4 regions of the Mesorhizobium sp. M0340 genome follow, and region 2 is predicted to be linked to each of the others. Evidence: predicted binding sites of a transcription regulator. Region 2 holds the regulator's gene; each other region holds the start of a gene.
The links. Region 2 encodes PhoB, which activates phosphate uptake and scavenging genes when phosphate is short. Its sites were predicted from a motif close to TGTCATNNANCTGTCAT; they were not measured.
Positions count from the first base shown of each region.

Region 1 (7,601 bases), on a different contig from region 2:
TGGCTGATCAGGCCGGCCTGGTCTTCGGCATCCAGCGGAAAGAAGGCGATGCCGATGCTGGCCGAGACGAGGCCGGAGCCGACCGAAACCCTGTTTTCCTCGCGGATCGCCGCCAACAAGTCCTCGGCTATCCGGCCTGCGGCCAGGGGGTCGGGGAGGTTCGGAGCTATGATGGCAAATTCGTCACCGCCGAGACGCGCGAGCATCTGTCCGTTGCGCGGGATGCCGGAGATGCAGTGCGCGAGCTTCTGCAGCATCGCGTCACCGGCGCTGTGGCCGTAGAGGTCGTTGACTTGCTTGAACCGGTCGAGGTTAAGCAGCAGGAGCGCCAGATATCCATCCTTGCCGCCACGATCCATCGAGGCGAATTCTGCTTCCAGCCGGGAAGAAAAGCTCCGCCGATTGGCAAGCCCGGTAAGCGGATCGAAATGCGCGAGGCGGAGGATCTCTTCTTCTGCCTTCTTGCGCTCACGGATGTCGCGAACGGCAAGCACCGTATGAGGCCTGCCGCAGTAGGTGATCTTCCTGGCGATCAGCTCGACAGGAATTCTCGCGCCGTCGCTGCCCCTTAATTTCGCTTCCTGCGCCTGTTCGCCGAAGCCGGACATAGCGGCTGCGCTCTGTCCGTCGAAAAGCTCGCCGAGTTGCATCGTGTTCAGGGTGGCTGTCGCTGTTCCGGTCAGCTTCGCCATACTGTCATTGGCGCTGACGATGCGGGTGCCATCGCAAACGATCAGACCTTCCACCGCCGCATTGGCGAGATCGTGCATGCGCTCGGCCTCGAGCTTCTGGCGGCGAAAGCGCAGATCGATCCACAGCGCGGCACCTGACAGCACAAGGATTACAAGGCTGGCGACCGCTGCGGCAAAGGCCTGGGAAATGGGCTCGACGGAATGTTCGGATATTTCAATCGAGGAATCCGGAATGATCGACACCGCGGCCATCGCGATGAAATGCAAGCTGCAAATGGCCAGCGTCAAAAGCGCGGCGCCGCCGAGAGTCGCGAGTGCTGACGGGCGGCGCAAGACGACCAGGAGCGCCAGTGCCGCAAGGGTCACGCCGGCCAGAAGCGATATCGCGACAAGGAGCAGGTTCCATACGACCCGGCCTTCGACCTCGAAAGCCGCCATGCCGATGTAGTGCATCGTCGCGATGGCGCCGCCCAGAATGGCACCACCGACGAGGAAATGGTCGATGCCGCGGCGCAAGGTGGCGACCCACATCCCAAGCGCGGTCAGGATGACGGCGGCGGCAAGCGAAAAGGCGGATAATCCCGGATTGTATGCGTTCGGTATTCCCGGCGTAAACGCGGTCATGGCGATGAAATGCGTCGCCCATATGCCGAACCCGGTCGAGGCCGCGGCGATCATCAGCCAGACAAGCCGGTTTCGCTCGGTCGATCGGCCGACATGCTTAAGGAGATTAACCGCAGAGAAACAAGAAATTCCACAGACGAGTGCGGCGAGCGCAACCAGTCTCAGGTCGTGCTGATTTACGATACAATTATAGACCGTCAGCATCCTGGTTCACTCGGTCAAAACTAACAGGGGAGGTGTGACGGATTAGCTCTTGGAGATTTTAACGAATAGTTAACCCGTAGGCCATGAGGCGGGTCTTTTCGGGGGAAAACCGATGCCGCTGCGCCGAAAAAGGCGGTGATGTCGTTTCTGACGCCCGGTTTCGGTAGCGAGTGCACTTTAGGAAGGAATGGTGTTCATTGATTGGCAACAAAACCGTTGTCCGATTGTCATCAGCGCCACATATTGGCTTTGCGGAGGTGCCCCTTTCGCCAATGACAAACGGGAGATGAAACATGAAGTTCTTCGGCTTTGCGGCCGGTATCGCCGCCACCGTGACCCTGCTTTCCACCACCTCCGCCTTCGCCGTCACGCAGATCAGCTGGTGGCACGCCATGACCGGCGCTAACGCCGAGGTCGTCGCCAAGATCTCCAAGGATTTCAACGCCAGCCAGAGCGAATATGAGCTCGTTCCGGTGTTCAAGGGCACCTATCCGGAGACGCTGAATGCCGGCATCGCTGCCTTTCGTGCCGGGCAAGCGCCCGATATCCTCCAGGTGTTCGACGTCGGCACCGGCGTGATGATGGCGGCCGAGGGTGCGATAAAGCCGGTGGCCGATGTGATGACCGGCGCCGGGATGACTTTCGACAAGAGCCAGTATCTGCCCGGCATCGTCGGCTATTATTCCAAGCCGGACGGCACCATGCTGTCCTTCCCCTACAACTCCTCCTCGCCGATCCTCTACTACAACAAGGACATCTTCCAGAAGGCAGGCCTCGACGTGAACAATCCGCCCAAGACCTGGAACGAGGTTTGGGAAGCCGCCAAGAAGATCAAAACGAGCGGCGCCGCCTCTTGCGGCTATACCTCGACCTGGCTGACCTGGATCCATCTGGAGAATTTCGCGGCGTGGAATGACGTGCCTTGGGCCACCCAGCAGAACGGCCTGGCCGGCGGCGACGTCGAACTCAAGATCAATGCGCCGATTTTCGTCAACCACTTCCAGGCGCTCGCCGACCTGGCCAAGGACGGCACGTTCAAATATGGCGGACGCACCTCCGAAGCCAAGCAGATCTTCCTCGCCGGCGAATGCGGCATCTTCACTGAATCGTCGGGCGGCCTCGGCGATATCGTCAAGTCCGGCATGAATTATGGCATCGGCCAGCTTCCCTACGACAGTGACGCCAAGGGTGCCCCGCAGAACACGACGCCGGGCGGTGCCAGCCTGTGGGTGTTCGGCAACAAGTCGGACGAGGAATACAAGGGCGTTGCCGCCTTCTTTGCCTATCTGTCCAAGACTGATGTGCAGGAATACCTGCACCAGAAGTCGGGATACCTGCCTGTGACGCTCGCCGCGTACGAGGCGACCAAGAAATCAGGCTTCTATGAAAAGAACCCCGGCCGCGAGACACCCATCCTGCAGATGATCGGCAAGTCGCCGACCGACAATTCGAAGGGCGTGCGCCTGCCGAATCTGCCGCAGGTGCGCGATATCCAGAACGAGGAGCTGGAGAAGATGCTGGCCGGCCAGCAAACCGCCCAGCAGGCCCTCGACAATGCGGTCGCGCGCGGCAACGCCGCAATCAAGGAAGCCCTGGACAACTAACGAGATCGTCTCGGTCAGTCGGTTGGAATATCGCCCACGCGAGCGCGCGTGGGCGATGCCTGGATAGCGAGGGAAATCAGCCTGTCTCCACGCGTCGTCTTTCCCAACAAGATCCTGCCCTACCTGCTGGTGGCGCCACAGCTCGCCATAACCCTGGTTTTCTTCTACTGGCCGGCCGGTCAGGCGCTTTACCAGTCGATGCTCAGGCAAGACCCGTTCGGGCTGAAGAGCAGGTTCGTCTGGTTTGCCAATTTCCGGAAGGTGCTGGCCGATCCGGCCTACCTCAACTCGATCAAGGTTACGGTGGTGTTCTCGCTTGCGACCGCGATCGTTGCCATGGTTGTGGCCCTGCTGCTCGCGGTCATGGCCGAGAAGGCCGTGCGCGGCAAAGGCCTCTACCGCACACTGTTGATATGGCCTTATGCCGTGGCGCCGGCGATTGCCGGCATGCTGTGGCTGTTTCTGTTCAACCCTTCGATAGGCTCGTTGGCCTATTTGCTGAGAAGCCTCGGCATCGCATGGGACCCACTGCTCAACGGCACCCACGCCATGATCCTGCTGGTGTCGGCGGCTGCCTGGAAGCAGATCAGCTACAATTTCCTGTTCTTCGTCGCCGGCCTGCAGGCGGTGCCGAAAACGCTGATCGAAGCGGCGGCCATGGACGGCGCCGGCGAAACCAAGCGCTTCTGGACCATCGTCTTCCCGCTGCTTGCTCCGACAACCTTTTTCCTGCTGGTCGTCAACACCGTCTATGCCCTGTTCGACACGTTCGGCATCGTTCATGCCGTCACCGGCGGCGGGCCGGGCAAGACGACCGAGACGGTGGTCTACAAGGTCTACAATGACGGCTTTGTCAATCTGATCCTGGGCGACTCGGCGGCGCAGTCGGTCATCCTGATGGCCATCGTCATCGCGCTCACAGCGATCCAGTTCCGCTATGTGGAACGCAAAGTCCACTACGGCTGAGGGCAGCGATGATCGGCCAGTCCCCGCTCCGCACCTTCATCGCCCATGCCGTGCTCATCCTCGGCATATTGATCGTGGCTTTTCCGATCTACTACACTTTCGTGGCCTCGACGCACACGCTGCAAACGATCCTCAGGCCGCCGCTGCCGCTCTTGCCGGGCAGCCAGCTATGGAACAATTACAGCGAGGCACTGTTCGGCGGCATCGGCCGTATCGGCGGGGTCAGCGTCGGCAGGCTGCTCCTCAACACCACGATCATGGCGCTCGGCGTTGCGGTCGGAAAGATCTTCATCTCGATCCTGTCGGCCTACGCGATCGTGTTCTTTCGCTTTCCGCTGCGCATGACCTTCTTCTGGCTGATCTTCATCACCTTGATGCTTCCAGTCGAGGTGCGCATCCTGCCGACCTACAAGGTGATGGTCGATCTCGGCATGATCGACACCTATGCCGGCCTGATCGTCCCGCTGATCGCCTCAGCCACCGCAACGCTGCTGTTTCGCCAGTTCTTCATGACCATACCGGGCGAATTGGTCGAGGCGGCGCGTGTCGACGGTGCCGGGCCATGGCGCTTCTTCTTTGATATCCTCCTGCCGCTGTCGCGGACAAACATCGCCGCGCTGTTCGTGATCCTCTTCATCTATGGCTGGACGCAGTATCTTTGGCCGCTGCTCGTCACCAACAGCAACGACATGAACACCATCGTCATCGCGCTGAGAAAGATGGTTTCCTTCGCCGATGCCGACACCCAATGGCACCTCGTGATGGTCACGGCAATGCTGGCTATCGTGCCGCCGATTCTCGTCGTGGTGATGATGCAACGCTGGTTCGTGCGTGGCCTGGTCGAATCCGAAAAGTGAGACTCTGATGGCGACCGTCGATCTGAAGGACGTGAAGAAGGTCTATCCCAGCGGCGTCGAAGCCGTGAAGGGCGTCTCAATCGCCATTCCCGACAAGGAGCTTTGCGTGCTGGTCGGCCCGTCAGGTTGCGGCAAGTCCACGCTGCTGAGGATGATCGCCGGGTTGGAGACCATTTCGGCCGGTACAGTCGCCATCGACGGCAAGGTGGTCAACGCCATCGGCCCGACCGAGCGCGACATCGCCATGGTGTTCCAGAATTACGCGCTCTACCCACATATGAAGGTCTATGACAACATGGCCTATGGCCTGCGCAACCGCGGCACGCCGAAGGACGAGATCGACAGCAGGGTACGCTCGACGGCCAAGGTGCTGGAGCTTTCGGCGCTGCTCGACCGGCGCCCGCGCGAGCTTTCAGGCGGTCAGCGCCAGCGCGTCGCCATGGGTCGCGCCATCGTGCGCAACCCGAAGGTCTTCCTGTTCGACGAACCACTGTCCAACCTCGATGCGAAATTGCGCGGGCAGATGCGCATCGAGATCAAGAATCTGCAGCGCTCGCTTGGCGTCACCTCGGTTTATGTCACGCACGACCAGCTTGAGGCGATGACGCTGGCCGACATCCTCGTCGTCATGAACGCCGGACTGGTCGAGCAGACCGGCGCTCCGCTTGATGTGTACGAGAAACCGGCTTCGACCTTCGTCGCTTCGTTCATAGGCGCACCGCCGATGAATCTGCTGGCGCTCACAGGGGCCTCCCCAAGCTCGGTATTGGCCGACGGTACGGTGATTGGCTTGGCGCCTCGACAGGGCAAGGTGGTGACACTGGGCTTTCGTCCGGAGGACGCCGATATCACCTTCGCGGCAGAGGCGCCGGCCGGCGCGCTCGCGCTGCCTGCGACAGTGGAAGCGGTCGAACCGGTCGGTGCCGAAAGCTTCCTCCATTGCGTGGCAGCCGGCAGCCGCATCGTGGTGCGCGTCTCAGGCCGCGCCAGCGCCAAGCCAGGCGACCAATTGCGCGTCGTGGCCAGGTCCGAAAAGCTGCATTGGTTCGATCAAGCGGGCAAACGGGTCGATTGAAATCGGCCTTGCGCAAAACCGTTCAGGCAAACACATGCGCCTTGCCCGACACGGTCAGCCGCACGATCTCGCCGACCGCCGGCGCGTCCATGCCCGGCTTGCGCAGGATCAATGGCGTGTTGCCGATGGCGGCCGCGTCGGGCGGATCGGGACTGTTCAAAAGACGCACGGCGATCGTGCACATCGAGCCGGCGAACTCGGATTCCGTGACCTCGCCGAACAGCATGTCCGGCGTGCCCGACATGCCTTCACGCGAGGTTCGTTTCAGCAGCACCTGCTCGGGCCGCAGCATGATGCGGGCGATGTCGCGCCGCTCGGTGCTGTCGACGGCGATGCGGCCGAGCGGCGAGGTAGCGAAGCCATCGGCGATCCTGGCCGGCAAGACGATGGCGTCGCCGAGGAACTCGGCGATCATCCTGTCCTTCGGCCTGAAATAGAGCTCGCGCGGCGTGCCGATCTGCGAGAATTTGCCGTCGCGCATCACCGCGACCTGGCTGGCGAATGACAGCGCCTCGGCCTGATCATGGGTGACCAGGATGGTGGTGATGCCGGCGGTTTCAAGGAGCTCGGCCACGGCCTTGCGCATCGAGGCGCGCAGGCCGGTGTCGAGCGCCGAGAACGGCTCGTCGAGCAGCATCAGCCGCGGCTTCATGGCCATGGCGCGGGCGAGCGCGACGCGCTGCTGCTGGCCGCCGGAGAGTTCGTGCGGACGGCGCTTCAGGATACCTTTGTCCAGCCCGACGACATAGGCGAGCTCGGCGATGCGCTCGCTGCGCTTTTCCTCGTGACGCCCCATGCCGAAGCCGATATTGGCGGCGATGCTCAGATGCGGGAACAGAGCGCCGTCCTGCGCCACCAGCCCGATGCCGCGGCGATGCGCCGGCACGGCCGTGTCGCCATCGGCCAGCACCTCGCCATCGAGCACGATGCGGCCCTGGTCCGGCGCCTCGAAGCCGGCGATCAGCCGCAGCAAGGTGGTCTTGCCGCAACCGGATGGCCCGACGATTGCCGTACGGCTGCCGCTGGCCACGCTGAGGTCGACGCCGGCAAGTGCTGCGACAGGCCCGTAGTGCTTGTGGATGCCGCTCAGCTCGAGAAAGCTCATCGCCCGGCCATCCGCTTCGACTGGACGTAGAGCAGCCAGGTCAAAGGCAGCGACATCGCTACCATGATCAGGGCATAAGGCGCCGCCGACGCATAGTCGATCTCGCCGCTATAGGACCAGAACGCCATGGCCAGCGTGCGGGTGCCGTTGGGTGCCAGCATCTGGGTTGCGGTCAATTCGTTCATGATACCCAGCGCGACCAACGCCATGCCGGCTGCGGCGCCCGGCGCCGACAGGCGGATGGTCGTCGACCACAGCGCCTTGAGCGGCGACCGGCCTAGGCTCGAGGCGGCGCGTTCGAGCTCGACTGGCGCCTGTGCGATCGACGCCCTGAGGCTAATCAGGGCGCGCGGCAGGAACATCAGCGCATAGGCGACCAGGATGGTGAACAGGGTCTGGTAGAGCGGCATGGCGATACGCACGGCGATGGTGACCAGCGCCAGCGCGATGACGACGCCAGGCAACGCGCCGACG
Region 1 is NZ_JAMYRR010000022.1:38,571-46,171, reverse strand. Features, by position in the region: gene NKI79_RS25720 (bifunctional diguanylate cyclase/phosphodiesterase) at 1-1,520, opposite strand, end outside; gene ugpB (sn-glycerol-3-phosphate ABC transporter substrate-binding protein UgpB) at 1,814-3,124, shown strand; gene ugpA (sn-glycerol-3-phosphate ABC transporter permease UgpA) at 3,206-4,090, shown strand; gene ugpE (sn-glycerol-3-phosphate ABC transporter permease UgpE) at 4,099-4,947, shown strand; gene ugpC (sn-glycerol-3-phosphate ABC transporter ATP-binding protein UgpC) at 4,955-6,022, shown strand; gene NKI79_RS25695 (ABC transporter ATP-binding protein) at 6,045-7,127, opposite strand; gene NKI79_RS25690 (ABC transporter permease) at 7,124-7,601, opposite strand, start outside.
Region 1: ugpB (sn-glycerol-3-phosphate ABC transporter substrate-binding protein UgpB) is a predicted target of PhoB. The motif match lies at 1,735-1,751, and genes of this name have one in related genera.

Region 2 (7,601 bases):
CCGGCTTCACCTTGAAGACTTCGCGGGCCTGCATGCGGCCGACTTCCTTGTTGTCGAAGGTCAGATAGAACACGTCCTTGTTCTCGATCAGCCGGTCATAGCCGACGACCGGGATGCCTTCGTCCAGTGCCTTCTGCACGGCCGGCCCGATGGCCGAGGCATCCTGTGCGAGGATGATCAGCGCATTGGCACCCTGCGAGATCAGGCTCTCGACGTCGGTGAGCTGCTTGCCGGGGTTGGACTGTGCGTCGGCGGAAATATACTTGTCGCCGGCGGCCTCGATGGCCGCCTTCATTGCGGCCTCGTCGGTCTTCCAGCGCTCTTCCTGGAAGTTCGACCAGGAAACGCCGATGACCTTGTCTTTCGCCTGCGCCACCGACGCCAGCGCCAGCGTCATGGCGACACCCGCCAGAATGGCGGTCGTGAATCTCTTCATCATATCCTCCCTGCGCCGCGTACGGCGTGACCAATTGCTCAACGACCAGCTTGGAAGCTCTAATTTTTTCGAGCCTCGAAAAAATACTGGCCCGATCTCCGGCTGCTGTCAACATCGATTGTGATGGATTTTGATGACTCTGCGAGTTTTTTCGAGCGTCGGAATAAACGATGACAGCGCCACCTGCATCTGACACTATTTGCCGCATCTGACACTATTTGTCGGACATTACCGACGGCTTCCGGTTCATGAGCGGCCGCGGCAACCGGGAGGAAAGCAAAACGATGTCGGTCGGAATCCGCCACGACGATTTGCGCCGGCGCAACCGGGCGATGGTGATCTCGGCGGTGCGCCGGGCCGGCCAGCCATCGCGTACGGAGATCGCAGCCACCACCGGCCTCAGTCATTCAACCATATCGGCGATCTCCTCCGACCTGATACGGGAAGGCATCCTCGCCGAGAGCAAGGCAAGTGAGCCCGTTTCGTTGAAACGCGGTCGTCCGCAGGTCGGCCTCGCCCTCAACCCGGAAGCGGCGGCGGTGCTGACCGTGGTGTTGTCGCTGAATTTCCTGTCGGCCGCCATTATCGACTATGCGGGACAGGTGGTCGCCGAGGAACAGCGCCGGCTGGACACGCTGACCATGCCGCGCGACGAACTGATCCGCGAATGCAGGGCCATCGTCCGGCGCCGGCTTGAGGACCCAGACCTTGACGTCCGCAGTGTCGCCCGCATCGCCCTGGCGATTCAGGGCATTACCGACTCCCCTGCACGCGCCATGCTGTGGTCGCCGATCACGCCGCAGACCGACATCGCCTTTGCCGACATGCTGGAGGACGAATTCGGTATCCCGGCCACGGTGGAGAACGACTGCAATATGATGGCGGTGGCTTTGCGCTGGCGCGATCCGGATCGCTATCGCGACGACTTCATCGCCATCCTGCTTTCGCATGGCATCGGTATGGGGCTTGTGCTGAAGGGCGAACTGTTCACCGGGACGCATTCCTCGGGCGGCGAATTTGGCCACATGATCCATCGTCCGGGCGGAGCGCTCTGCCGTTGCGGGCGGCGCGGCTGCGTCGAAGCCTATGCCGGCAACTATGCCATCTGGCGCAACGCCAGGCAGATGAGCGAAGACAGCGAACCTATCGCCGACGTCAGCGACGCCGACATGCGCGCTCTGGCGGCCCGCGCGCGCGAGAAGGATGGGCCGGAACGCGAGGCCTACCGCAAGGCCGGCGAAGCGCTGGGTTTCGGTCTCGGCTCGCTGTTCGCGCTGATCGATCCAGCACCGGTCGCGATGGTCGGCGCCAGTGCCGCTGCCTTCGATCTGATCGAGCCGGCCTTGCGCAAGGCCATCGCCCAGACCGCCGGTGGCCAGCATTCGGGCTCGATCTCCTTCGACACCGAGCCAAACGAATTGCCGCTGATCCGCGAAGGCTGCGCGATGCGGGCGTTAAGCTTCGTCGACCAGGAGATTTTCGCGCCGGGCGCGCAAATGAGGCCCGGCGTCAGAAGGAACGTCGCCTGACCAGGCGGGTCAATCTTCCCTGATCGCATAGCCGGCGCCGCGGATGGTGCGGATGACATCCGGCATGCGGCCGTTATTGACGGCTTTGCGCAGCCGCCCGACATGCACGTCGACGGTGCGTTCGTCGATATAGATCGTCTCGCCCCAGACATTATCGAGCAACTGGCTACGCGAGAAGACGCGGCCCGGATGCCGCATCATGAACTCGAGCAGCCGGAATTCGGTCGGCCCGAGCCGGATCTCGCTCTTCTTGCGATAAACCCGGTGCGATTCGCGATCGAGCACGATGTCGCCGACCTTCAGCACGCTGGACAGCACTTCCGGCTTGGCGCGCCGCAGCAGCGCCTTGACCCTGGCCATGAATTCCGGTGTCGAAAACGGTTTGACCAGATAGTCGTCGGCGCCGGTCGAAAGACCGCGCACCCGGTCGCTCTCCTCGCCGCGCGCGGTCAGCATGATGATCGGCAGCCGCTCGGTTTCGGGGCGCACGCGCAACCTGCGGCAGAGCTCGATGCCGGAAACCGCCGGTATCATCCAGTCGAGCACCAGAAGGTCGGGCACATTTTCCTGCAAACGGATCTCGGCTTCGTCGCCGCGTGTCACCACCTCGACCTGGTAGCCTTCGGATTCGAGATTGTAGCGGAGCAGCACGCCCAACGGCTCCTCGTCCTCCACCACCATTATGCGTGGTGCGATCATCGGCTGGGCACCCCCATCATGTCACCGGTGCAGGCATTGTCGTTTCGTCCTGCTTCGGACGATTGACCGGCAATTGCTCGCCGGTCAGCACATAGTACGCATTTTCGGCGATGTTGGTGACATGGTCGCCGATCCGCTCGAGATTCTTGGCGCAGAACAGCAGATGCGTGCAAGCGGTGATGTTGCGCGGATCTTCCATCATGTAGGTCAACAGCTCGCGGAACACCGACGTGTATTTGACGTCGATGCGCTCGTCGGCGGCGCGCAGCTTGGCCAACGCGGCCGCATCGCCTGCAGCATATTCCTCGATGACGCCCTGCACCTGGATGAGCACTAGCTGCGCCATCGCATCGATGGAATGCGATAGGTCGCGCGGCGTGACGCTGAGGCCGACCGCGCTCACACGCTTGGCGATGTTCTTGGCAAGGTCGCCGATGCGTTCGAGGTCGCCGGCCATGCGGATCGCTCCGACGACATGGCGCAGATCGTGAGCCATTGGCTGGCGCTTGGCGATCAGGGTGATGGCGCGATCGTCCAGTTCGCGTTGACGCGCATCCATGATGGCGTCGTCGGAGACGACGCGTTGCGCCAGCACGTTGTCGGAATTCAACAGGGCCTTGGTCGCCCCGCCGACCATCGAACCGGCGAGGTCGGCCATGTCGCGGATCAGCTTGCTGATCTGCTCGAGATCCTCGTCGAAAGAAGCGACTGTGTGTTCGCCCATGGTCCTGTCCTCATATGCATGATCGGAACGGCTCAGCCGAAGCGGCCGGTGATGTAGTCCTGCGTGCGCTTCTCGCGGGGCGACGTGAATATCTTCTCGGTCCGGTCGAACTCGACCAGTTCACCCAGATACATGAAGGCGGTCTGGCGCGACACGCGCGCCGCTTGCTGCATGTTGTGGGTGACGATGACGATCGTGTAGTCGGCTTGCAGCTCGTCGATCAGTTCCTCGATCTTGGCCGTCGACAGCGGGTCGAGGGCCGAAGCCGGTTCGTCGAGCAGAATGACTTCCGGCTTCACTGCCACGGTGCGCGCGATGCAGAGCCGCTGCTGCTGGCCACCGGACAGGCTCAACCCGCTGGCGTTTAGCTTGTCCTTGACCTCGCTCCACAGCGCGGCCCGCTTCAACGCTTGCTCGACGCGGCCGTCCATCTCGGACTTGCCGAGATTCTCGTAGAGCCTGACGCCGAATGCTATGTTCTCGTAGATCGACATCGGGAACGGCGTCGGCTTCTGGAACACCATGCCGATCTTTGTCCTGAGGAGGTTGAGATCCTGCGACCGGTCGAGAATGTTCTTGCCGTCGAGCAGCACCTGGCCCTCGGCGGTCTGTTTCGGGTAGAGCTCGTAGATGCGGTTGAAGACGCGCAGCAGCGTCGATTTCCCGCAACCCGAAGGGCCGATGAAGGCTGTGACGCTGCGCTCGGGCAGCGACAGGCTGATGTCCTTCAGCGCCTTGCTCTGGCCGTAGTAGAAGTTGAGGTTCTTGACCTCGATCTTCGTCTTCTCGGTGGCCGTTTCGGTCATCGTCATGTCCGGGGACAACATCTGTGTCATCTGTCCTCTCTGCGTCCGGTAAGGCTGCGGGCGAGGATGCTCAAGCCCAGAACCGTCAGGGTGATTATGAGTGCGCCGGTCCACGCCAATTGCTGCCATTCCTCGTAAGGGCTGAGAGCGAACTGGAAGATGGTCACCGGCAGGCTGGCCATCGGCGCGTTGATATTGCTGCTCCAGAACTGGTTGTTGAGCGCGGTGAAGAGCAGCGGCGCCGTCTCGCCGGAAATGCGTGCTATCGCCAGCAATATGCCGGTGACGATGCCGGACAATGCGGCGCGGTAGGCGACCGAACGGATCACCACCCAGCGTGGCGCGCCGATCGCGGCACCGGCTTCACGCAACGCGTTCGGCACCAGGTTGAGCATGTCTTCAGTGGTGCGCACGACCACCGGAATGACCAGGATGGCAAGCGCCACGGCGCCGGCAATGGCCGAGAAATGTCCCATTGGCCGCACCATCAATTCGTAGACGAACAAGCCGATGATGATCGACGGCGCCGACAACAGGATGTCGTTGATGAAGCGGACGACGGTGGTGATGCGCGAAAAACGTCCATACTCGGCCATGTAGGTTCCCGCCAGCACGCCGATCGGCGTGCCGACGACAACGGCGATGATCGTCATCAGCAGGCTGCCCGCGATGGCATTGAGCAGGCCGCCGGCCTCGCCTGGCGGCGGCGTCATCTCGGTGAAGACCGCGAACGAAAGCCCGGCTGTGCCCTTATAGACCAACGCACCGAGGATGAGCGCCAGCCAGGCAAGCCCGATGCCGGCGGCGACGACGCAAAGCGCCATCATCACCGAATTCCTGGCTTTGCGGCGGCTGTGGAGCGATGAGGATGTCGACATCGGTCAGGCTCCCGTACGGGCGTCGATCCGCATCAGCATATAGCGGGCGGCGGCAAGGATCAGGAAGGTGATGACGAACAGGATCAGGCCGAGCGCGACCAGCGAGGAGGTGTAGAGGTCGCCGTCGGCCTCGGTAAATTCATTGGCGATGGTCGCCGAGATCGTCGTGCCCGGTGCGAACAGGGAGGCACTGATGCGATGCGCGTTGCCGATGACGAAAGTCACCGCCATGGTTTCGCCGAGTGCCCGGCCGAGGCCAAGCATAACGCCGCCCATGATGCCGATGCGGGTATAGGGAATGACCACGCGCCGGGTCACCTCCCAGGTGGTGCAACCGATGCCGTAGGCCGATTCCTTCAGCACCGCCGGCACCGTATCGAAAACGTCCTTGGTGATCGAGGTGATGAAGGGCAACACCATGATGGCGAGGATCAGCGCCGAGGTCAGAAGGCCGATGCCGTAAGGAGGGCCGGCGAAAAGGCTGGATAGTCCCGGCACGCCGTGGAAGATGCTGATGATGAAGGGTTGTATCGTCGTCTGCAGGAACGGCGCGAACACGAACAGGCCCCAGATACCATAGATGATCGAGGGAATGCCGGCCAACAGCTCGACCGCTATGCCGATCGGGCGCCTGAGCGGGCGCGGGCAGAGCTCGGTGAGAAAGATTGCAATGCCGATGCCGATCGGAACCGCGATCAGGATGGCGATCGCCGCCGTTACCAGGGTGCCGTAGATCGGCGCCAGTGCGCCAAATTTTTCCGTGACCGGATTCCAGCTCTCAGTCGTCAGGAAAGAAAAACCGAAGGACGACAGCGCCTGCCATGAGCCGGCAAACAGCGAGATCGCGACACCGCCGAGGATGACCAGCACAAGGATTGCGGAAGCGCGGGTGAGTCCGCGAAATATGGCATCTGTGAGCGCGAAGCGCCGCACCGTAGCGTCCCTGGCCCGGGCTGCTGCAGATGATGGCATGGCATCGGAAGCGATGGTCATTGGGTCCTCGCAATTAAAGGCAACAGGGAGGGCGCCGTCGACGCCCTCCCTGGAGGAGATTACATAGCCGAGTAGAGCGGCTTGCCATCGTCGCCGACGACTTCCTTGGCCCACATGGCCTTGACGCTCTCAACCACCTTGTCGGGCATCGGAACGTAGTCCAGCTCGCCGGCCATCTCGTCGCCCTTGTCATACGCCCAGGCGAAGAATTTGAGCGCTTCGCCGGTGGTCGCGGCGTCGTCCGGCTTCTTATACAGGAGGATCCACGTCGCCGCCGTCATCGGCCAGGACTCGGCGCCCGGCTCATTGGCGAGGATCACCCCATAGCCCGGCTGCGAGCTCCAGTCGGCATTGGCCGCTGCCGCCGAGAACGCGGCTGCGGTGGGCTCGACCTTCTTGCCGTCCTTGTTGATCATGTCGGTGTGGGTGAGCTTGTTCTGCTTGGCATAGGCGTATTCGACATAACCGATCGCGCCGCCCGTCTGGGAGACGTTGTTGGCAACGCCCTCATTGCCCTTGGCGCCGATGCCGACCGGCCATTCCACGGCCTTGTCGACGCCGACCTTTTCTTTCCAGTCCGCGCTGACGTCGCCGAGGTAATAGGTGAAGTTGAACGTCGTGCCCGAACCATCGGAACGGTGAACGACCGCGATCGCTTGCGAAGGCAGCTTGACGTCGGGATTGAGCTTCTTGATCGCCTCGTCATCCCAGCTCGTGATCTTGCCGAGGAAGATGTCGGCCAGCGTCGGGCCGTCGAGAACCAACTCGCCCGGCTTGATGCCTTCGAGGTTGACGACCGGAACGATGCCGCCCATCACCATCGGGAACTGAGCCAGTCCGGACGCTTCAAGCTCGTCGCCCTTGAGCGGCGCATCCGAAGCGCCGAAGGTCACGGTCTTGGCCTTGATCTGCTTGATGCCGCCGCCGGAACCGATCGACTGGTAGTTGAGGCCAACGCCGGTGTCTTTCTTGTAGGTGTCGGCCCACTTCGCATAGATCGGGTAGGGGAAGGTGGCGCCGGCGCCGGAGATGTCCGCGGCGAGCGCGGCGGACAGGGTGAGGGTGGTCGTCGCCGCCATTGCAATCGCAACGGCCGCCGAGCGGATGAAATGTCTCATGTGGCCTGCTCCTGTTCGGAATATGGTCTCTCGGCGCCATTCCTCCGGCGCCCGCTGAGGCCAATAGCCCCCGACTATTACAGTCGCATGACAGTTTCATGTCGCTCCGGTAACGTCGTCCAGCCGGGTTAAGAAGGGGCGGCCGCGGTCTTTGTCGGCATGGGCCGCGGTTTGCCGCTGGAATCAGCAGCTTGCGTGATTTCCGGCCGGCATCGTCTGCTCGGCGATCGCAGCCACCGGCTTTAAAAGAAAAAAGCCGGACGGGAGCGCGTTGCATGCAGCCAGAACGTGTCATGGCCGCGCCATCGCCGAAACAGGTCCGTTGGGGTAAATCTGACCCTGTTTCTTGCCGGCGGTCGCTGCTCCCGCCCGTAACTGGAGGAGCGGAACTTCGAACATCCCATTGTCGCCACTCAGC
Region 2 is NZ_JAMYRR010000019.1:50,994-58,594, reverse strand. Features, by position in the region: gene xylF (D-xylose ABC transporter substrate-binding protein) at 1-436, opposite strand, end outside; gene NKI79_RS24230 (ROK family protein) at 721-1,965, shown strand; gene phoB (phosphate regulon transcriptional regulator PhoB) at 1,975-2,664, opposite strand; gene phoU (phosphate signaling complex protein PhoU) at 2,681-3,388, opposite strand; gene pstB (phosphate ABC transporter ATP-binding protein PstB) at 3,421-4,224, opposite strand; gene pstA (phosphate ABC transporter permease PstA) at 4,221-5,072, opposite strand; gene pstC (phosphate ABC transporter permease subunit PstC) at 5,076-6,065, opposite strand; gene pstS (phosphate ABC transporter substrate-binding protein PstS) at 6,125-7,183, opposite strand.

Region 3 (7,601 bases), on a different contig from region 2:
TGCAACGCACCGCCGTCTCGGCGATGGGCGATCCGGCGATGAACCTGATCTCGCCGGATGCCTCGACGCGCAAGGCCGGTATCGACTACATGAAATCGGCGATCGACTGCGCTCAGGCGCTTGGCGCGAACACGTTGAGCGGCCCGCTCCATTCGACACTCGGGGCCTTCTCCGGCAGCGGGCCGACAGCGGCCGAGAAAAAACGTTCGATCGCTTCGCAACGCGCCATTGGCGACTATGCCGGCAACAAGAGCGTCACCATCGGGCTGGAGGCGCTCAACCGCTTCGAATGCTATCTGTTCAACACGATGGACGATTTGTCGGAGCATATCGACGCGATCGACCGGCCGCACATCAAGGCGATGTACGACACCTTCCATGCCAACATCGAAGAAGCCGACCCGATTGGCGCCTATACGCGCAACCGCAACAACATCGTCCATATCCACATTTCGGAGAACGATCGCGGGGTGCCGGGCCGTGGCCATATTCCCTGGAAGGAGACTTTCTCCGCCATCCGCAAGAGCGGCTACGACGATTGGCTGACGATCGAGGCGTTCGGGCGTTCGCTGAAGGACTTGGCCGCGGCCACCAAGGTGTGGCGCGACTTTTCCGAAGGCCCGGAAGCTGTCTACCGCGACGGCTACAGGCACATTAAGAACGGGTGGAGGAAAGCTGCATAATGATCGGCCAGCCCGATGCCGCACCCGTCACCCCTGCTCAGCCTGGATCCTGTTGTAGTCGTGGATCGTCCTGCTCAGCCGGCGGCGCAGGAAATTGGAAATGTTGTCGAAGATGAAAACGACGAGCAGGACCAAGAGCACCATGTAGAAGACATTGGCCCAGTTGGAGTTGGTGCGCATCGCTTCCCAAAGCTTCAGGCCGATGCCACCAGCACCGACGGCGCCGATGATCGTCGCGCCCCTGGTGTTGGATTCCCACTGGTAGAGCGTCTGGCTGATGAAGACCGGGATCACTTCCGGCAGCACGCCATAGCGCTGCACCAGCAAGCCGTTGGCGCCGGTCGACTGGATGCCCTCGCGGGGCTTGTCGTCGATGTTCTCGAGGCCTTCCGAATAGACTTTGCCGAGCGTGCCGATCTCGGTGAAGAAAATCGCGGCGCTGCCGGCCAGCGGGCCCGGGCCGAAGGCGCGGGTGAAGAACAGCGCCCAGATCAGCATGTCGACCGAACGCATGAAATCGAAGAACCGCTTGAGCACCTGGCTGAGGAGGCCGCTCGGGGTGATGTTGCGGGCGGCGAAAAAGGCGAGCGGGAAGGCGACGATGCCGCCGAGCAAGGTGCCGAGAAACGCCATGACGATGGTCTGGAACAGCTTCGTCCAGACGTCGCCATGCTGCCATTGGGCGTTGTTCCAGATATTGTCCGCGGCCAGCGCAATGTTCGATGTGCCCGGCTTGAGCTGGGGTCCGGACATCAGCAACGAGACCACCTCGCCGGGCGACTTGCCGAAGAAGGGCGAGCGTGTGTCGAAGACGAAATTCGCCCAGCCGAGAAAGCGCTTGCGGACCTTGACGCGATCGACGGTTATGCGAACCTCGCCGGCAAAGCCCATCCGGGCGACGATTTCATCGTCATGCGCGGTGATCCAGTCCGGCACCGGGCCGGTTATCACCGGCTTGCCGCTGGTCAACGACACCGGCACCGCCTGGCCATTGGCGACAAGCGTTGCCTCGGCCTTGTCGAAGGTGACGGATTTGGCTCGGCCGTCGATCAGAACGGTGTAGGAGCCGTTGGCATTGGTGATGACCCAATCGGGATGCGGGTCTTCGCCAAGTGCAGAAAAACGCGGGTATTTGGGGGTGATCTGAGGCTGATCGAGACGGAATTCCGGCTGCAGATCGTAGCTGATCCATTGCGTCAGGAAGAGCGGCAGGCGCTCCCAGTGCGATTGCCTCAGCACTTGCGGCAGGCTGAAGAACCACAAGGCATAGACGAGGTAGAGCAGGATGCCGGCGAACAGCACCAGCGGGCCGAAGCGTTTGTACAAGGGCCGTCGGAACACTTGGGGAAAGCGCTCCTCTATCGCCTGCATCTCATCGGCGGTCATCGCGGTCATGGGCAGTCTTCTTGTTGATTTGCCAAGATCTTTTCCAAAAACCGGAATCCACTTTTTGGGATCATGGTCAGGCGCCCATCATGAAGGCCTGCTCGCCGACGAGCTTGCGACGAAGCCAGGCGGAGAACTGGTCGACGAGGAAGATGGTGGTGAACAACAGCAGCACCAGTGCCAGCGTCTTGGCGCCAAAGCCGCGTGAGATGGAGAGCTTCAGCTCCTCGCCGATGCCGCCTCCGCCGACCGCGCCGATGATGGTCGAGATACGGACATTGATCTCGATCCTGAGCAGCGCATAGGACATGAAATTGGGCAGCACCTGCGGCAGGCCGGCGAAGCGCACGCGCTCGAACCAGTTGGCGCCGACCGCGCGCAGGCCTTCTTCGGCGCGCATGTCGATGTTTTCGTTGATCTCGTAAAAGAGCTTACCGAGGGCGCCGATCGAATGCAGGCCGATGGCGATGATGGCCGCGACCGGGCCAGTCGAGAGGATGGCTGCGAACAGGCCGGCAATGACGATCTCGGGGAAGGCGCGAAGCAGTTCCATGAAGCGCTTGACGACGAGCCTGAGCACCGGACTGGGTGTCAAATTGCGCGCGGCGATGAACGAGAACGGCACCGCAAAGACGAAGCCGATGAAAGTGGAAACCAGCGCCACGTTGAGCGTGGTGAGCATCAGCTCGAAATATTCGGGTAGGTAAAAACCGCCCCAGAGATAAACGCGGCCAAGCGGGAAGTTGAACTCCTGGCTGCCCTTGTCGTGCGGCGATGCGATGTCGAACAGCGCCCGCCAGACGTCGTTCCAGTCTTTGGGAACAAGCCAGCTAAGGAAATCCAGTATGTGCGGCAGCCGATCGAAGAAATGTCCGGCATTGGCCTCGTCGGCAAACCACATGGCTGTGCACATGGCGATAAGCAGCAAACCGATGCCGAGCGCCGTGTAGAACCGGCGCAAGGACGTCTGCCGTCGCCAGGAGTCGGCTGTCCGCCGGGTCGCGTCTGAACGGATCGTGGCTGAGATGGTCATGATCGGGCATGCAAAAAGGGCGGCGCTGATAAGGCCGCCCTTTGCAACTGCATTCAGCCGCCGATCGCGGCTTTGCGGGCTTCGACGATGACGCTGTAGAAGTCCGGCTTCACAGGAACGTAGCCAGTGAAATCGCCGCCTTCGATGGCCTCGAAGCAGGGCTTGTCCTTGGCCGGCAGGCTGGTGAAGAAGTTGGCGAGCTTGGCGCTCATATCGCCACCGAGCGCGGTGCGCACGACCAGCGGGCCGTTCGGGATCAGGCCGGAGCGCCAGACTTCGACGAAATCGTTGGGGTCGACGGCGCCCTTGGCGACTTCCTTGTGGAAGGTGCCGGAGGTGTAGCCATTCTTGAAGTCGCCAATGCCCGAGGAGTCGTCAACCGCAACATCGACCTTGCCGTCGCGAACGGCGAGGAGGTTGTTCTCGTGGCCGCCATTGAACTGGGTCGAGGCGAAGAAGGTTTCGTTCGAGGCGCCGGTGTCCTTCGGAATCTGGGTCAGCGGGATCAGATAGCCGGAGGTCGAATCCGGGTCGGCATAGCCGAGCTTCTTGCCCTTTGCCGACTTGATGTCGGTGATGCCGGACGACTTCAGCGCCAGGCCGATCGAATAATAGCCGGTCGCGCCGTCGGTCTGCTGGGTGGTGAGGATCGGGGTCACGGCGTTCGGATCCTTGAGGTAGACGCTGGCATAGCCTGACGCGCCAAGCTCGGCGAAATCGAGGGTGCCGCCGAGCAGGCCCTGGATTACGCCGTCATAGTCGGCGGCCGGGAACAGCGAGACCTTCTCGAAGCCGAATTCGGACTTCAGGTGATCGGCGAGGCACTGAAAGTTGCGCAGCCGGTCCGCTTCATTTTCACCACCAAGGATGCCGATGCGGAATTCCTTGATATCCTGGGCGTGAGCGGCACTTGTTGCGATGGCGAGCAATGAAACCGCGCCAAAAACCATCTTCCTGAACATTATCTCTCTCCTGTTGGTTCCGGCTTCGCGCCGGAGCGTTCGAACTTTTGACGAGTGCCTTTGACGCGGGCGGGCGATCAGGCCGTTCTCAGTAGCCAGGGAATACGGGCTCGAGCGGTCCGGCGGATGCAGCGATTTTCTGTTTGATGGCGACGCTGGTCGAGGTGATGGCCTCGGAGATTTCGCCGCCATTGCTGTCGGCGCCGTAGACCATGCGCACGGCCTCGCGGTTGAGGTCTTCGGGCGGGCCGTCGAAGACAACCTTGCCGGCGGCCATGCCGATGATACGGCTGCAATAGTTGCGGGCCGTATCAAGCGTATGCAGATTTGTGATGACGGTGATGCCTTCGCGCAAATTGATGTCCTGCAGCGAATCCATCACCACCTTGGCGTTGAGCGGATCGAGCGAGGCGATCGGCTCGTCCGCCAACAGCACCTTCGGCTGCTGCATCATGGCACGCGCAATAGCAACGCGCTGCTGCTGGCCGCCGGAAAGCGTGCCGGCGGGCTGCAGTACGGTGCGGGCGATGTCGAGACGCTCAAGGGCCGCAACAGCCTCGGCGCATTCACTGCGCGAGAACATGCCGAACAGGTTGGACAGCGTCGAGCGGTGGTTGAGCCGGCCGAGCAGCACATTGGTCAGCACGTCCAGGCGCGGCACCAGATTGAACTGCTGGAAGATCATGGCGCAGTCGCGCTGCCATCGCCGGAGCGGCGAGCCGCGCAACCCGGAGACTTCGACGCCGTCGAACAGGATGGATCCCTGGCTGGGATCGATGAGGCGGTTGATCATGCGTAGAAGCGTCGATTTGCCGGCGCCGGAACGGCCGATGATGCCGACCATCTGACCGTGCGGGATCGCGATGTCGACATTGCTGACGGCGGTGTTCTTGCCGAACCGGCGGGTGACGCCGCGGATTTCGAGCGTAGCTGACATGGTGCAGGCTCCAGTCCAATCGCAATTGAAGGTCTGTTAACCCTCGCTAGCGCAGCCGCATGAACCTGCGGTGTCGGAACGATGTCAGTTTTGTTACTGCCCACAGGTACGCCTCGCCCGGGGAATTCATCCGCGCGCCTTTGGATCAGCCCAGGACAAGAAGCTCCTCGAAATGCTTCATGTCCTTGAAGCTGCAAAATGCCGGAGGCAGCAGCTCGATCACTGGAGTCTGACGGACGGCAGCGAGAGGCAATCATCGAATAGTTGTTGCCATTGCGTTATCCTTTCATCGTCGAGACGGCGGATCTGATAGGCGAAGGTTATGTGGAACGTGTAGCTGTCGTGGTCGGGATGCCGATATCCGAAGGGCGCCGACAAGGCATCGCGCCATGCGCGCAGGATACGCACGTCCTCATCGGTTGCGCCGGCAACGGTCAAGCCCGTCGGCACGACATCGACAACCCTGATCTTGAAGGCGCCGCGGCCTTCGAAGCCGTTCAGGCGTTCCTGATAGAGGCGGGTCATGTCGTCGATGCTGGTGTCGAGGGGCGCATCCTCAGGCCAATAGGGAAGCCGGCGCCGATATTCGATGATGCCCTGGAACAGCGTCATGTGCAGGCTGGAGACCGGCGTGAAGGCCAGCCGGTCGGTATGGGGCATGGCGCGCATCCGCTCACGCACTTCGACCACCACTGCCTCGGACGGCGAGCCGTCGACGAGATGGCAGACGACCGTGTTGCCGGGCTCGGTCAGGAAATTGCCAGAGGTGTCGTAGCGCCTGCCGAGATGCAGCGGAGGGGTCAGGTTCGAGCCGGCAAAGTATCCGGCGAGCGAAGGTTTGACTGAAACAGGCATTGCGATCTCCAGAGGAAAGGCCGCGTTCTGCCCCGACGATGTGTCAGGGACATCAAAACCGTGCCAAGAAGTAGAATATCAAAGGCAGGACTCGCCAAGCGATTCTGCCGGGGTTTGCACATCATCAAGATTGAAATAAAGATTCAAACTCGTATCAAAGAGAGGCTTCCTAATTGCTACGTTGGCGCCAGTGGTTGCGGCTGTATGCTGCAGGGGTAGTCGCTGCGATAAGTTTCACAGTGGCCCTGGTTTTGATGTCCGTATATCGGGTTGGTAGCTTGAACCATCCAATACCGGGATACTTGTACAATTATGGAAATGGGCGCGACGCGGCCATTATTATAATGATTCTCATTTTTTTAATTGCGCTAGTTACGATAAATTTTGCAAATAAGATTGAGGAAAAAACCAAATCGCTTGTAGATATTGGTTATGACAAAAAAATTATAGAACTTATCAGGTTAAATCAGACTGGTGGTGCTATTCTTATCACGTTAGGATTTCTTTCTATTATTTTGGACATTTGCCTGAGCGGCTGACTTATTCGGGACGTCAACCCCCATGCTTCTCCAAAAACTGATTGGCCGACAGTTCCCGAAAATCGTCGAGCGCGGCGCGCAGCCGGGCGTGATCCCAATCCCACCAGGCGAGCGCCTGGTAGCGCTCCGCGGTGCGGCGGTCGAAGCGTTCGCGGATCGGCTTGGCCGGTACGCCGGCGACGATGGTGTAGGGCGCGACGTCCTTCGACACCACTGCGCCGGCGCCGACTGCCGCTCCATCGCCAACAGTAACACCGGGCAGGATGGTCGAGCCATGGCCGAGCCAGGTGTCGTGGCCGATGGTGACGCGTTTGGCGCGGCGCTGGGCGAAGAATTCGCTCTCGTGCTCGGCGTCGTCCCAATAGTCGGAGGCGCGATAGGTGAAATGGTGCAGCGTCGGCCGCCAGGTCGGATGGTTGGTGGCGTTGATGCGCACATTGGCGGCGATGTTGGCGAATTTGCCGATCGTCGCGCACCAGACGCCGCAGTCCTGCATCATGTAGGAATAGTCGCCCAACGCACTTTCCGAAACCCGGCAGCGCTCGGCGACTTCGGTCCAGCGGCCAAGCGTTGAGTTCTCTACTTCCGCCGTCTCGTGGATCAGCGGCGCCTCCGACAGTTTCCTCGTCATGCGGCGATTTTTCCGGCGGCGAAGGCGGTCACGTCGATGATACGGTCGGCCACCGCCTCGCGCACGTCGTGGTCGTGGAAGATGCCGAGCAAGGCGACGCCCGAGGCCTTCTTGGCGGCGATCAGGGAAATCACCACGTCGCGGTTCCTTGCGTCGAGCGAGGCGGTCGGCTCGTCTAGCAGCAGGATCGGATGCTCGGTGATGAAGCCGCGCGCGATGTTGACGCGCTGCTGTTCGCCGCCGGAGAACGTCGCCGGCGGCAGCGCCCAGAGTTTTTCCGGCAGGTTCAGCTGCGCCAGCAAGGCACGTGCCTTGCCGCGCGCGACCTCACGCTCCTCGCCGCGCTCGACCAGCGGCTCGGCGACGACATCGAGCGCCGAGACACGCGGCACGGTGCGCAGGAACTGGCTGACATAGCCGATGGTAAGCCGGCGCACGGCAAGCACGGTGCGCGGGCTGGCAGTTGCGAGATCGATGAGCCCGCCCTCGTGCTGGACGATGATCTGGCCTTCATCGGCGGCATAATTGCCGTAGAGCATTTTCAGGATCGAGCTCTTGCCGGCGCCGGACGGGCC
Region 3 is NZ_JAMYRR010000002.1:12,379-19,979, forward strand. Features, by position in the region: gene NKI79_RS02750 (sugar phosphate isomerase/epimerase family protein) at 1-683, shown strand, start outside; gene phnE (phosphonate ABC transporter, permease protein PhnE) at 711-2,078, opposite strand; gene phnE (phosphonate ABC transporter, permease protein PhnE) at 2,146-3,102, opposite strand; gene phnD (phosphonate ABC transporter substrate-binding protein) at 3,156-4,064, opposite strand; gene phnC (phosphonate ABC transporter ATP-binding protein) at 4,153-5,001, opposite strand; partial or broken gene NKI79_RS02775 (DUF1868 domain-containing protein) at 5,147-5,856, opposite strand; gene NKI79_RS02780 (DapH/DapD/GlmU-related protein) at 6,409-7,026, opposite strand; gene phnL (phosphonate C-P lyase system protein PhnL) at 7,023-7,601, opposite strand, start outside.
Region 3: phnC (phosphonate ABC transporter ATP-binding protein) is a predicted target of PhoB. The motif match lies at 5,083-5,099, and genes of this name have one in related genera.

Region 4 (7,601 bases), on a different contig from region 2:
CGCCGATGGCGTGGGCACCGGTCGAGCAAGCGGTGACAACGGCGTGGTTTGGGCCTTTCAGCCCATGCCGGATCGAGACCTGGCCGGAGACGAGGTTGATGATCTGGCCGGGGATGAAGAACGGGCTGATGCGGCGCGGGCCGCGTTCCTTGAGGATCATCGCATTCTCGGCGATGCCTTCGATGCCGCCGATGCCAGAACCGATCAGCACGCCGGTGGCGCACTGATCCTCGTGCGTCTTCGGCTGCCAGCCGGAATCCTTGAGTGCCTCGTCGGCGGCCGCGATTCCGTACAGGATAAAATCGCCGATCTTACGCAGTTCCTTCGGCTCGAGAACGGCTTCAGGATTGAAAGTGGCGTTGGAGCCGTCACCGCGCGGAATGACGTGGGCGACCTTGCAGGCAAGGTCTTCCACCTCGAATTCGGTGATGCGCTTGGCTGCGCTGCGGCCGGTTAGAAGCTCCTTCCAGCTGTGCTCGAAGCCCATGCCGAACGGCGAAAGCAGCCCAAGGCCCGTGACGACGACACGCCTCATCGCAGGTCCTCCTCGGTGATGACTGCAAATAGCGTCAGGCCGAGGCCTTGTCGATGTATTTCACCGCATCGCCAACAGTCAGGATGGTCTCGGCGGCGTCGTCCGGGATCTCGACACCGAACTCTTCTTCGAACGCCATGACAAGTTCGACCGTGTCGAGGCTGTCCGCGCCCAGATCATCGATGAAGCTCGCCTGCTCCGTCACCTTGTCGGCATCGACGCCAAGGTGCTCGATGACGATCTTCTTGACGCGCTCTGCGGTGTCACTCATTTGGGCATCCTCGTCTTTTGGTTGTCTGTCTTCGTTAGCGGGCAGAATGCCGCTAATCAAGCTGAAAGATGGTCCTGCCGGAAACGCAGCGGAACAGGACCGGTTTTTGCCCGAACCGCCGGGTTGCGGGCGGCATTACACGAAAAATCCCGTGCATCCAAGACGGAATGAAGCGTTTTCCCAAGTGTTAGATCATTGCCATGCCGCCATTGACATGAATGGTCTGGCCGGTGACGTAGGCTGCCTCGTTGGAAGCGAGGTAGGCGACGGCAGAGGCGACTTCGGCGCCCGTGCCCATGCGCCGGGTCGGGATCGCCGCCATGATCGCCTCTTTCTGCTTGTCGTTGAGCTTGGCGGTCATCGCCGATTCGATGAAGCCCGGGGCGACGCAGTTGACGGTGATATTGCGGGTGGCGATCTCCTGCGCCAGCGATTTGGTAAAGCCGATCATACCGGCTTTGGAGGCGCAGTAATTGGTCTGGCCGGGATTGCCGGTGACGCCAACCACTGAAGTGATGTTGATGATGCGGCCATGGCGGCGCCGCATCATCGGATGGGTAAGCTCACGGGTCAGCCGGAACACGGCGGTCAGGTTGACCTCGAGCACGCTATCCCAGTCGGCGTCAGCCATGCGCACGAACAACCCGTCCTTGGTGATGCCGGCATTGTTGACGAGGATGTCGACGCCTTCGAGGTCGGCCTCCGCCTTCTGGCCGAGCGCCTTGACGTCGTCGCGGTTGGAAAGATTGGCCGGGAAAAGCTTGACCCGGTCGCCCAGTTCGGCAGCCAGCGCCTCCAATTTCTCGATACGTGTGCCATGCAGGCCGACGATGGCGCCCTGGCCGTGCAGCACGCGGGCGATCGCCTCGCCGATACCTCCCGATGCGCCGGTGACGAGCGCCTTGCGGCCGGTCAATTCGAACATTCTTGCCTCCTGATCTGAGCGAACACCCTTTGCATGGAGCGGGGTCAAATCGCCAGTTGATTATGCAAGCGCCGCCAGCGCCGCCTCGACATCCGCCGCGGATCCGATGGCAGTGGTGGCAATATCGCGGTTGATGCGGCGGGCCAGCCCCGACAGCACCTTGCCGGCGCCCACTTCGTAAAGCGTCGCAACGCCGTTGCTGCCGAACCACTCCACCGTTTCGCGCCAGCGCACGCGCCCGACCACCTGTTCGACGAGGCGGCGCGCAATCTCGTCGGGATCGCTCGTCGGGGCCACCGTAACGTTGGAGACCAGCGGCACGGCGGGCGCACTCTTAGTCACGGCGGCCAGCGCCTCCCGCATGATCTCGGCCGCAGGCTTCATCAATGCCGAATGGAAGGGCGCCGAAACCTGCAGCATCAGCGCCCGCTTGGCGCCCTTCTCCGTGCATAGCTTCGCCGCCAGTTCGACCGCCGGCCTGGCGCCGGAGATCACCAGCTGGCCGCCGCCATTGTCGTTGGCGATCTGGCACACCAAGGCTTGCGCGGGATCTTTGGCGGTGCCTTGGGCGGCCTCTGCGCAAGCGGCCTCGACGTCGGCCTGTTCCAGCCCGATGATCGCCGCCATGGCGCCCTCGCCGGCCGGTACAGCCGCCTGCATGGCATTGCCGCGGATACGCAACAGCCGGGCGGCGTCGGCGACCGAAACGAAACCAGCGGCCGCAAGTGCCGAATATTCACCGAGCGAATGGCCGGCGACATAGGTGACCTTGCCGTTCAGGGAGAAGCCGCGCGCCTCCAGCGCCCGGACTGCGGCAAGTGACACCGCCATCAGTGCCGGCTGGGCATTGGCGGTCAGCGTCAGCGTCTCTTCCGGGCCTTCCCAGATCAGCTGCGATAGTTTTTCACCGAGCGCGTCGTCGACTTCCTCGAAGATCCGCCGCGATTCCACAAAAGTATCGGCGAGGTCCTTGCCCATGCCGACGGCCTGGCTGCCCTGCCCCGGAAAGGTGAATGCGATGGCCATCGTCGGCTCCCAGCTGCTGGTTCTCGCTGCCTGTGACGCAAGGCGTGCGCCCAAGTCAAGTCCAACCTTGACCGCTCAGCGTCGGCCGAGTGCCTGTTTCGGCAGGCTTTTTGGCGATCACTCATGATGAAAACCGCTCACGATTTGTTTGCTGGCTCTTCTTATTTCCGCCGCAGGCGCTAGGCTTTGCGTGACAGTTCGATGACAATCGAGTGACGCCTTTGTTGCGGGCCGGGGAACTATTGAAGTGGCAAAGACCAAGCAGAGCGCAGCCGAGGCGGCGCCACAGTTTCTTGAAGGCGATCCGTCGACTGGCTATCTGCCGGCGCGCAGATGGCCTGTCATCCGCTATGGCCTTATCAGCTTGCTGGCTGCGGCCATCCTGGTGTTTGCCATCGAACTGATCGTGCGCGGCAACTTTGCCGGCACCATTGATTTCTTTCTGCAGCCTTTCAAACCCGGCTGGACCACGATCATCATTTTTGCGCTGATCCTCATCGGCCTCGACGCCGTGCTCGGCCGCAGCCATCAAAGCCTGATGATCGTCGCGCCGCTGACATTGTCGCTGGCGTTCGTCGGCCACCAGAAGTCGCTCTATCTCGGCGATCCGCTCTATCCGACCGATTTCCTCTATTCCCGGCAGATCGTGGCACTGATGCCGCTCCTGGTCCGCGACCGCCCGGGAACCGCCATTGCCCTGGCGATCGGCATCGTCGGCGGGCTGTCGCTGCTCGTCTATGGCTGGCGGTTATGGCGCCGCCGCGTTCCGGCGCTCAGCCACAAGGGCCGCCTTGCCCGGCTGACGCTGACGGTGCCGCTGATCGCTTTCTTCGTCTCCATCATGGACTATGCCACTTTCTCGTGGACGCGCGACCGGCTGCAGATCATCCCGATTATGTGGGACCAGAAGGAAAACTATGCCTCGAACGGTTTTGCGCTCGCCTTCGCGCTGAACGTCCCGATGGCGCATGTCTCGGCGCCGCCCGGCTATTCCGACAAGGCGATCGAAGCGATCGGCAAACCGCAGGTGACCGCCTCGGTACCTGCCGAGAAGCCCGACATCATCGTCGTGATGAGCGAATCCTTCTGGGATCCGACCAAGCTGCCCGGCGTCACCATCACACCCGACCCTATCCCCAATGTGCGGGCACTGCGCACGGGCTACATGTTCTCGCCCGAGTTCGGCGGCATGACGGCCAACATCGAGTTCGAGGCCCTGACCGGCTTTTCCAACGCCTTCCTGCCGGCGGGCAGCATTCCCTACCAGCAATATGTGCGGACACCGACCCCCTCGCTGGCGACCTTCCTGAAAAGTCAGGGCTACCGGGCACGCGCCATCCATCCCGGCACCAACTGGTTCTGGAATCGGGGGGCCGTCTATGCCGATTTCGGCTTCAACGACTTCAAGTCCGAGGAGACGTTGCCGCCCATGCAGAAACGCGGACCGCTCGCGTCGGACGCAGCGATGACCGACGAGATCATCCGCGAAGCCGATACCAGCGCCGAGCCGGTCTTCTTTTTCGCCGTCAGCCTGCAGAACCACGGGCCGTATGAGCCGTATCGCTATAACAATCCGACCCACAAGGTGCAGGCGCCGATCAGCCAATGGGCACGTGAATCGCTGTTGAGCTACGCCGAAGGCTCTTCCGATGCGGACCGCGGCCTCGAACGGCTGATCGAATGGGCGAAGAAACGCGAGCGGCCGACCGTCATCGCATTCTTCGGCGATCACCTGCCGCCGCTTGGGCCGGTCTACGTCGAGACCGGTTTCCTGAAGGACAATGTCGCGCCGCGCAAGGAGGCGGCCGACCAGATGCTGCAGCACCACCAGACACCATTGATCGTCTGGTCGAACCGCAGCGGCCCGGCCGAGGATCTGGGCGCCGTCAGCCCGGCCTTCCTGCCCTACCATATCCTGAAAACGGCCGGCATCAGCCATCCATATTACACCGGCTTCCTCGGCCAGTTGCGAGAGCGCTACCGCGTCATCGACCGTAATTTGCTGTTGGCACCGGAAGGCGACGCCATCCCCGATTGGTCGCGTCAGAAAGAGATCGATCCGGCAATCCGCGACTTCCGTCTGCTGCAATACGACATGATGTTCGGCAAGCGCCATGCGGCGCCCGATTTCTTCCCCGAAACCACAGGCAAAGTGGCTGCACACACGAGCTGAGGCAGCTGAAGTTGCAGCGTGATGCGCGAACTCCGATCGTGCCGTCGAGAGACGGGAATTGTTGCAGCTGATTGCCGACTGCGTAGAGCTGTTCGATTTGTTGGCGTTACCTCGATCGTCTCCCGCGATTATACGAACAGGGCATCCGGTTTGTTTTGTCAGGCGAAATGCCGGAAAACATCCTTGGGTCCGGGCAGGAAATCCATAAGACCTTGCGAATGAGGCCAGCAGCCCGATAAAACCGGACAACTCGCGTGCAACTCATCTGCTTACGACACGTCGGCCGTTTGCCCTTGCCTTGCGGCCAAATTCCTGTATAGACGCCCGCAATCTGCCGGTCCTTGCTGGGGGCTGAACGGAGGGCCGGAGGTTTTTCGAAACCTTCGTGTGAAGCCGGAAGCGCTTCCGCCTCCCGTGTCTCCGCTCTCGACCGTCTCGTCATGCTCCTTTCTTCCCCGCCTTCGCAAGGATTGCGGGTCAGAGAAGTTGCAGAGGCTTTTGCCGCAGGGAACCGGGAGAGAAACGAAGAAAGGCACGAACACTATGGCTCTATACGAACATGTGTTTCTTGCTCGGCAGGACCTCTCGCAGCAGCAGGTCGATGCGCTTGTCGAACAGTACAAGGGCGTCATCACCGCGAATGGCGGGTCCGTCGGCCGGGTCGAGAACTGGGGACTGAAGTCCCTCACCTACCGGGTGAACAAGAACCGGAAGGCATATTATACACTCATGGACATCACCTGCCCGCCGGCCGCGCTCAACGAAATGGAGCGCCAGATGGGTCTGTCCGAGGACGTACTGCGTTTCCTGACCATCAAGGTCGATGCGCATGAGGAAGGTCCGTCGGCAATGATGCAGAAGCGCGAAGAGCGGTCGGAACGCGGCGGCTTCGGCGACCGCGACCGTGGCCCGCGCTCATTCGGCGACCGCGATCGCGGTGACCGCGGTGATCGTCCGCCGCGCAGCTTCGGCGATGGCGGTGCCGATCGTGGCCCGCGCCGTCCGCGCGAAGGCTTTGAAGGAGCGGCAGAATAATGGTCGACATCAATCAGATCCCAACCCGGCGCCCCTTCCACCGCCGCCGCAAGACTTGCCCGTTCTCCGGCGCCAACGCGCCGAAGATCGACTACAAGGACGTGCGGCTTCTGCAGCGCTACATCTCCGAGCGCGGCAAGATCGTGCCATCGCGCATCACCGCCGTCAGCCAGAAGAAGCAGCGCGAACTCGCCAAGGCGATCAAGCGTGCCCGCTTCCTCGGCCTGCTGCCCTACGTGGTCCGATAAATCTACGCGGGCGGTTCGCCGCCCGCTTTTTGTCGCCGGCCACGACGGGCGTAGCCGGATCGAACACCAAATCCCGGGTTGGATTTCGACAAGAGATCCTAACTGCCGCGACAGGCAGGACAGCGACACAGGCGGCGACGCCCCAGCTTCCTGACCTGTTCCAGACAACTCGGCGCCGATCCTGAGGATAGCGCCCAAGCGAAGGAACAAAACCATGGAAGTCATTCTTCTCGAACGCGTTTCCCGCCTCGGCCAGATGGGCGACACCGTCAAGGTCAAGGACGGATTCGCCCGCAATTTCCTGTTGCCGCAGGGCAAGGCGCTGCGCGCCAACGAAGCTAACAAGAAGAAGTTCGAGGGACAGCGGGCGCAACTGGAAGCCCGCAACCTGGAGCGCAAGTCCGAGGCCGCGCAGATTGCAGAAAAGCTCGACGGCAAGAGCTTCATCGCCGTGCGCTCGGCCGGCGAGACCGGTCAGCTTTATGGTTCGGTCTCGACACGCGACATCGCCGAGCTGGTGACCGCGGAAGGTTTTTCGGTCAACCGCAACCAGATCCTGCTCAACCAGCCGATCAAGACCATTGGCGTCACCAATGTGGCGATCGCGCTGCATCCGGAGGTCGAGGTTACCATCACGCTCAACATTGCCCGCACGGCCGACGAAGCCGAGCGCCAGGCCAAGGGCGAAACGCTGACAACCGCCGAAGCCATCTACGGCGAGGACATCAACGATAATGCGCGACCGGAAAACTTCTTCGATCCGAATGCGGAGTTCGAGGGCGGCGAAGACAACGGCTGATCGTCATTCGTCGGCATTCGCCGGCTAATCGCTATTCTGGACCAATGCCCGGGCCTCGTACCCGGGCATTTTTATGCCAAATGGAACTTTTCGAACCCCTATATCTTGATGCAGAATAAGACAGCCTGTCTGACCGAGAGGGGACATTTGGTCATGAATATTCTGCTGAAACGCATTCTCGACCGCCTGGTCCGCACAGGCAATCTCAAGGTGACAGGGCCGCAAGGCTCGATGGTGACTTTCGGTGACGGCAGCGGCGAGCCGGTGCACATGCATATCAAGACAAGGCATGCCGAGCGCGCCATCACGTTCGATCCGATGCTGGCGGTGCCGGAAGCCTACATGGACGGTGAACTCGACATTCTCGAGGGCGGCGTGCTGGGGGTGATGCGCATTGCGTTCCAGAACATGGGCAGCGGCGGCATCGATGCCACCTGGTCGAAAGCGATCGAAGGTCTGCGCCACGCCTTCCGGCGCCTGCAGCAGATCAACACGGCGTCGCGGGCGCGCCGCAACGTGCAGCGCCATTACGATCTGTCGGGCGACCTCTACCGCCTCTTCCTCGATGAGGACATGCAATATTCCTGCG
Region 4 is NZ_JAMYRR010000026.1:34,056-41,656, forward strand. Features, by position in the region: gene fabF (beta-ketoacyl-ACP synthase II) at 1-535, opposite strand, end outside; gene NKI79_RS27445 (acyl carrier protein) at 570-806, opposite strand; gene fabG (3-oxoacyl-[acyl-carrier-protein] reductase) at 994-1,731, opposite strand; gene fabD (ACP S-malonyltransferase) at 1,792-2,757, opposite strand; gene NKI79_RS27460 (LTA synthase family protein) at 3,005-4,930, shown strand; gene rpsF (30S ribosomal protein S6) at 5,474-5,965, shown strand; gene rpsR (30S ribosomal protein S18) at 5,965-6,213, shown strand; gene rplI (50S ribosomal protein L9) at 6,428-7,012, shown strand; gene NKI79_RS27480 (cyclopropane fatty acid synthase) at 7,166-7,601, shown strand, end outside.
Region 4: NKI79_RS27460 (LTA synthase family protein) is a predicted target of PhoB. The motif match lies at 2,948-2,964, and genes of this name have one in related genera.